DNA from 3 places in the Comamonas sp. C24C genome. Region 3 is predicted to be linked to each of the others. Evidence: riboswitches for the same ligand, from Rfam matches in the RefSeq annotation. Region 3 holds a riboswitch; each other region holds the start of a gene.
The links. A riboswitch is a leader RNA that binds a small molecule or an ion and turns the genes downstream of it on or off. The one in region 3 is predicted to bind cobalamin.
Positions count from the first base shown of each region.

Region 1: it holds a riboswitch for cobalamin, as region 3 does, so the genes downstream of both, ACLBXN_RS06510 (iron chelate uptake ABC transporter family permease subunit) here and ACLBXN_RS06055 (TonB-dependent receptor domain-containing protein) in region 3, are expected to answer to the same signal.
Region 2: it holds a riboswitch for cobalamin, as region 3 does, so the genes downstream of both, ACLBXN_RS18090 (ABC transporter substrate-binding protein) here and ACLBXN_RS06055 (TonB-dependent receptor domain-containing protein) in region 3, are expected to answer to the same signal.

Region 1 is NZ_JBKFBC010000002.1:622,754-625,012, forward strand. Features, by position in the region: gene ACLBXN_RS06510 (iron chelate uptake ABC transporter family permease subunit) at 1-887, opposite strand, end outside; cobalamin riboswitch at 1,125-1,368, opposite strand; gene ACLBXN_RS06515 (DUF2721 domain-containing protein) at 1,682-2,179, shown strand; gene ACLBXN_RS06520 (hypothetical protein) at 2,194-2,259, shown strand, end outside.
Region 2 is NZ_JBKFBC010000010.1:97,802-100,060, reverse strand. Features, by position in the region: gene ACLBXN_RS18100 (DUF1624 domain-containing protein) at 1-343, opposite strand, end outside; gene ACLBXN_RS18095 (GNAT family N-acetyltransferase) at 492-1,088, opposite strand; cobalamin riboswitch at 1,055-1,280, shown strand; gene ACLBXN_RS18090 (ABC transporter substrate-binding protein) at 1,484-2,259, shown strand, end outside.
Region 3 is NZ_JBKFBC010000002.1:516,207-518,465, reverse strand. Features, by position in the region: gene ACLBXN_RS06055 (TonB-dependent receptor domain-containing protein) at 1-1,146, opposite strand, end outside; cobalamin riboswitch at 1,215-1,455, opposite strand; gene ACLBXN_RS06050 (hypothetical protein) at 1,696-1,905, shown strand; gene ACLBXN_RS06045 (cell division protein ZapA) at 1,946-2,259, shown strand, end outside.

The DNA.
Region 1 (2,259 bases), 110 kb from region 3:
CGCCGGTGCTCGGAGCCGACCAGCATGCGGGCGACATGGGGCACGATGAGGCCGACAAAACCGATCGGACCCGTCAGCGCCACCAGCACGCCCGTCACCATCGAGACCAGAACGAATAGCCAGCGCCTGGTGCGGGTGGTGTCCACTCCCAGCGTGGCGGCGGTCTCTTCGCCTGCCAGCAGTGCATTGAGTGAGCGAGCCTGTGTCAGCAGCAGGGCCACGCCAGCTGCCAGCAAGGCAGCCGGCAGGCCCAGCTCCTGCCAGCGGGTTCCGGCCAGGCTGCCCAGGGTCCAGGTGAGCACGGAGTTGGCCAGCTCGCGCTGATCGGCCGTCAGCACAATCAGGCTGGTGACGCCGCCCAGGCAGTAGGCAATGGCCACGCCGCCCAGAATGAGTCGCGATGCCTGCAATCGTCCATTGGCATGGGCCAGAAAGTACACGGCCACACAGGCCAGCAGCGCGCCGCTGAAAGCGCCCAGCGGCAAGGCCAGCTCGCCGGCGAATGCCAGTGCGCCGAAGGCCAGCACGCTTACGGCACCGACCGACGCACCGGAGGAAACGCCCAGCAGATAGGGGTCGGCCAGCGGATTGCGCACCATGGCCTGCATGGCCACGCCCACCAGCGCAAGGCCAGCGCCGGTCAGGGCTGCGAGCAATACGCGCGGCAGGCGCACGCGCCAGACAATCTGGTACTGGGCGCTGCTCCAGCTGCCCGAAGGCCAGTCCAGGCCCAGTCGCTGACCCAGCTCATAAGCCGTGATCTGCCAGGCTTGCCCGGGGGCGATCCGTACCGGCCCCAAGGTGATGGCCAGAGTCAGAGACAGCAGCAGCACTGCCGCCAACATGGCCAGCCATAGCTTCAGCTGATGGCGTTGCTGGACGAACATCTGTGTCAACGGCTGGGTCATGGCTGCAGCAGGGGGGGGTCCCAGGTGGGCATGGCGCCAGCGGGCCCGAAGCGCGAGGCGAAAGCCTGTGCAAGGTGTCTCATTGTCATTAGCCAGGGCAGACGGTCTGCATGCTGGTGACGAGATCGGGCGGAGGGCGGGACTCGCAGCCTGTTGCCGTCACGCTGCTCCCCGCAGACGCTCGTTGCACATGCCGACTGCCGGGACTGGGTCCGGGTGGTCAGCGCTCAACAGGCCGGTATCCGGGCTGGCAGATTGCGCGAGGCATGTCACTTCGCCTTCCCGGCGTTGCCGCGCACCTCGTCGAAGAGGCCACGTAGAACACCAGTGACAGACTCCTGCAAGCGCAAAAGCCATGAAGTGGTTTGATCTGCTTACCGTTGCGGGGGCAGCCAAGGCTTTGAACCTTGTTCCCGTTTAACCCGATGAAGCACCGGGCACCTGTCGCATGGAGAAAAAGCCTGCGGCACGGCCGTGCCGAGACTTGTTTCAGCAAAAAATTATATAGCAGCGCATCCAGACATCGTCTGGGAGATCAGGGCGATTCCTTTGGGGCAGCGAGGCACAGCTCAAGGTAGGCGTCGCGTTCAGCGAGGCTCTGGTGCAAGTTCAGGCACTGTGGCGACGCTGCCCGTGATCGATATCCGATGCCCAAACAGGCTGCAGCCGCCTGAAATGTCGGCGGCGGCTGTTTTTGAGTGGCTGCAGTCAAAACTGCGCTGACATTTGTGCACAAAATAGAGGCTGAGAAAGCCCCCGATTCTGAGGACATCATGAGCATCTGGTCCATCGACGCACAGACCGTCACCCACAGCATTCAGCTCGCTGTTGCGCCGGTTTTTTTTCTGACTGCCGTGGCCGGCATGATCGGCTCCGTAGCGGGGCGGCTGGCCCGCATCATTGATCGCGCCCGCAAGCTGGAGGAAAGCCTGCGCACCCTGGAGGATCACGATCTGATCGCCCGCCATCTCAAGGAGCTGCATTTTCTGCGCGAGCGCGGGCGGCTGGCCAACGTCTCCATTGCGCTGCTGACGCTGTGCGGCATGTGCATAGGGCTGACCATCGTGCTGCTGTTCGTGGGCCAGGCCTACGGCGTCAGCGGCCACGGCTATGCCGTGTTCAGTTTTTTGCTGGGAGTTCTGGCCTTTGTGCTGGCGCTGTGCTGCTTTCTCTGGGAGACCATCATGGCGACACGCATTCTGGACTTTCATATGCTCAGCCAGGCTAGGGCGGCCGTGCGCCATGTGGCGGAGTCCGAGCGCCGTCCCTGAGGGGTCTGCGAGACATGTTTTTCCTGCCTTTGATCCTGGTGCCCATCGTTTTCCTGATGGCACTTGCTCGCCTCTATCAG
Region 2 (2,259 bases), on a different contig from region 3:
AGTTGACGACCGTCACCTCCAGCAGCACCAAGAACAGGCCGCGCCGCCACAAAAAGCCGGACGCGGTGCGCGCCTGAGCAGCACCGGCATGCCGGCTGGCATACAGATAGGCCCCCAGGCCCGTCAAAAACACGAATACCGGCGCACACAAATGGGCCAGCATGCGCGGGAAAAACAGGCCGGGCGGAGTGTCCGCCACCACCATGGGGTCGGGAATCTGCAAATGCAGATAAAAGGTTTCACGGACATGGTCGAGCAACATGAACAGCATGACGAGACCACGCAGCGCATCGATCGATTGCAGACGGCCAGCATTTGCTGGTGGAGAAGACAGAGAGGACAAGTTGCTTGCTTTATTGATATCGAATTATCAATATCATAACAATTCATACCCGGTGTCTGGCGCAGACATGCTCGATTTCACGCCCGCTTCCAATGCGCAGGTCGAGGACCCGGTCGACAGCCCGAGCCTTGGACAGCTCTCTCAAGCTTCACATGAGACGCTGCATATGAACGGTCTGCCATAGCGGATCTTCTTCACGCTCGATCACCGCAAAGCCCTGCCTTTGCCAAAACTCAAGAGCTCCCGGCAGGAATGGATGGGTGTGCAGATAAAGCACCTGCACCTGCTGGGCCAGAGCATGGCGCATCAGCACATCCAGCATCGCCTGCCCCACGCCTGAGCGCCGGAATTGCGGCGCGACAAACAGGCGCACGACCTCGACCACCTTCTGCGGTCCGAAATCCAGTTGCGCAAATCTGCCGTCATAGTCCCGGCAGGCAATCGTGGCCTGCACTCTTTGGTCAGCATCGAGAGCCGCCAGCATGCAGCCGCTACCCGATAGGTAGGTCTCTTCGAAATGGCGAAGATCCTCGGGAATTTCCAGTGAAGCGATGCGCCCGCCGAACATGGAAACACGTGCGCTTTGCAAAAAGCTGTGAACCTGATGCAATTCACGAACGCGCTGGATGGAAATGTCTTGCAAGCGGGGCATGGAGAGGCAACCCGAGCTCATTCGTCGTCTTGGCTTGGGACTGATTGCTACAAAATCAGCTACATTACCGCAACTTTGGTTTCGCAAGAACATGCGTGCGCAGCGACGAATGCATGAGGGAATCCAGTGGTCAGGCACCTTCGGGGCCGGCCCGTGAAATGGAACTGCCCCCGCAACTGTAGGCAATGAGCCAGCCATCACACAGCCACTGAACATCTGTTTGGGAAGGCGATGAGCCAGCGATGATTTGCCAGTCAGGAGACCTGCCAGAGCACCAACCATTCATTGCCGGCGGGGTGCCCGGGAAGTGAGCATTTCATCGCTCCGCTAACGTGCTGCCACTCAGGGCAAAGTTCAGGCGCGTGTCCTGCTATGTCTTCCAAGGTGCTTTTCGCCGCTTCTGGAAAGATATTCCGATGCTGCTTCGAAGCCTTGCCAGCACTGCCCTGCTCGCTACCGCATTTTCCGCTCATGCAACCGACTTTCCTGTGAAGCTGCAAAACTGCGGCTACACCCTCACTCTCGACAAGGCGCCCACCTCGGTGGTCACCATAGGTCAGGCCGGCACCGAAATGCTTTATGCCCTCGGCCTGGGCGACAAGGTTGTCGGAACAGCGCTCTGGTTCAACCCGGTACAGCCCCGCTTCAAGGCCGTCAACGACAAGGTGCCACGCCTGTCCGACAACATTCCCAGCTTCGAGTCGGTCCTCGGCAAGCGCCCCGCCTTGGTGGTTTCGCAATTTGAATGGATGGTGGGCAAGGATGGCGTGGTGGGCACGCGCGAGCAATTCCATGATCTGCGCATCGCCACCTATGCCATGCCAGCCGACTGCGAAGGCAAGAACAATCTCGTGGGATCGGACGGCACGCGTACTGCCAGCTACGACGTGAAAGCCCTGTACAAAAGCATTCGCCAGCTGGCCCAGGCCTTTGATGTCGAGGACCGCGGCGAAAGCCTGGTCAAAGAGCTGAGCAATCGCCAGACCCAGGCCGTGGCCAAGGTCAAATCCTCCGGGCTCCAGAACCTGTCTGCCGCACTGTGGTTCTCCAGCGCAGACCTGGCCGCCGACCCCTATATGGCCGGCAAGAACGGCGTGGCCGGCTACATGATGCAAGCTCTGGGCTTGCGCAACGTCATCACATCCGCAGAGGAGTGGCCGACCGTGGGCTGGGAGACGATTGCCAGGACCAATCCCTCGATTTTGATCGTTGCCCGCATGGACCGTCGCCGCTTTCCTGCAGACGACTATCAGAAAAAGCTGGA
Region 3 (2,259 bases):
TCCGTAGCCCAGTGCCAGCGCGTTCTGGGAGCGATTGCGGCTGCCGATATCCAGGCCGTTGTTGACCAGCTTGTCCTCGCGGCGCTCCAGCGCGGCCGTCACGGTCTGCGCTCCCAGCCGCCACTCATTCTGGAACAGATAGCTGTGCAGACGCGTGTCGGTTTCATAGACACTGGGCTTGGTCTGGTAGAAATCGCGTGACTGCGTGTACTGAAGGCGCGTGCTGTAGATATCGCTCCACTTGGCCAGCCAGTTCAGGCCTACCGCATTCATCTTGTAGATGCTGCGGTCGTCGGCCATAGGGCTGGTCTTGGAGACAGTGGCGTCATAGCCTGCGTTCATATAGCTGGTCAGAGCTGTGGCCTCAACACGTTGATTGCTGCTGATCTGGTAGCCCACACGGCCGTTGAAGGCGTTGCTGCGATAGCCATCCGCATCGGGATTGAAGCCCGCAGAGGTCTTGGCATTGAAGCCGTTGCTGCTGGCATGCGAAACACCCAGGCTGTAATCCCAGCCCGCAACGCCGCCGCTGATGCCTGCCTGAGCCTTCACCGTGCCACGACTACCCCAACCCAGACCCACATAGGGCTTGGCTTGGCCCTCGCCCTTCTTGGTGAAGATCTGCACCACGCCGCCCACGGCGTCTGAGCCGTAGACAGCCGCCGCCGGGCCGCGCAACACTTCAATGCGGTCGATCGCTTCCAGCGGAATATCCTGCCAGGATGCACCGCCCGTGGACTGGGAGTCCACGCGCACTCCATCGACATAGACAGCGGTGAAACGCGTGTCAGCACCGCGCAGATAAACGCTGGTGGTCGAGCCAGCACCACCGTTGCGCACCATCTGCACACCCGGTAGACGCGAGAGCACATCGGCCACACCCACGGCACCCGCAGTTTCAATCGTTTCACGACCCACCACCGACATATCGGCCACCAGATCCGACAAAGGCTGTTCGATGCGATTGGCGGTAACCACGGTTTCTTTCATCTGCACCGCATCGGCCTGCGCAGCTGACTGAGCCTGTGCGGCAAACGCCATGGCCAACGCAGATGCCAGCAAGGTGGGACGGAGAACAAAAGAGGAGGAGGCGCGTGCGCGCGAAGCCACCTGCGCCAGGCGCAGGGACGAAGATTGCGGACTCATGGAAAGCACACTTGAATACGCCCATGCCAGCCTACCCGCCGACATTGAGCAAACATACCTGCACACAATGCAGGCAACCCATGTTGGCCGGTATCCGGGCTAGGCGAATCATCCTCTTGCCGGCCTTCCCAGCGCGCAGCGCCAGTGGCCATGGGGGAAAAGGCGGAATGCCGCAGCATTCCATTCGCCGACCGTTGCGGGGGCAGCGCAGGTTCGGAGAGCCAGTGCATCTGGCCAGCCCCTCCCTGCTTCCCGTTGAACTGAGACCACAGAAAAGCAGCCTCGAGCACCAACAGGCGTCCATTGTAATGAGCGCTACGCGGCGCAAATCCTTCATTCGAAGTAGCCTTGCGCGGTTCAGGTGACGATTTTTTACCTTAAACACGCGTTTGAGGCACACAGAACTTGCGCAGCACGCTACGATTTTGAGAGAAATATTGCAGTTTCCCGACTGCGGCAGTCAAGCAGGCCGTGCTCTGGCGCAAACTGCGAATTTGCCTGCACATTTATACTCACCCACGGACTGCAAGACCTACAATGGCAGAGTCTATGACCACCCAGCCCTCTCTTGATCTCATTGCCGAGCGCGTAGAGCGTCTGCTGGTGCGCCACGAGGAACTGCAGCGCACCAACACCCTGCTCACCGATCAGGTCATCGCTCTGACGCAAGAGCGCGATTTGCTGCGTCTGCGCCTGCAGGCCGCTCGTGCGCGCGTCGATGCATTGATCGAACGCCTGCCCGCCAACCAGGGAGAGTGACAGCCGTCACCCTCCATCACCAGACCCGCCACTGACGCCCATGAAGCAGATCGATGTGCAAATCATGCAGCAAAGCTATGTGCTGACCTGCCCCGATGGTCAAGAAGAACGTGTACAGGAAGCCGTTCGCCGCGTGGACGAAGCGATGACCCGCATCCGCGACAGCGGCAAGGTCCGCTCGCGCGAGCGCGTGGCAGTGCTGGCAGCCCTCAATATGGCGTTCGATGTGCTCGACCGCGATGCCCAGCAAGCCCACATGGCCAACGCCCAGGCTGAAATGCAGGCACTCGCTCAGGAGCAGAGCGCGGCCTCCGAAGTCAGTGCCGCCGCCCAGGCCGAATTGCAGCGTCAGCA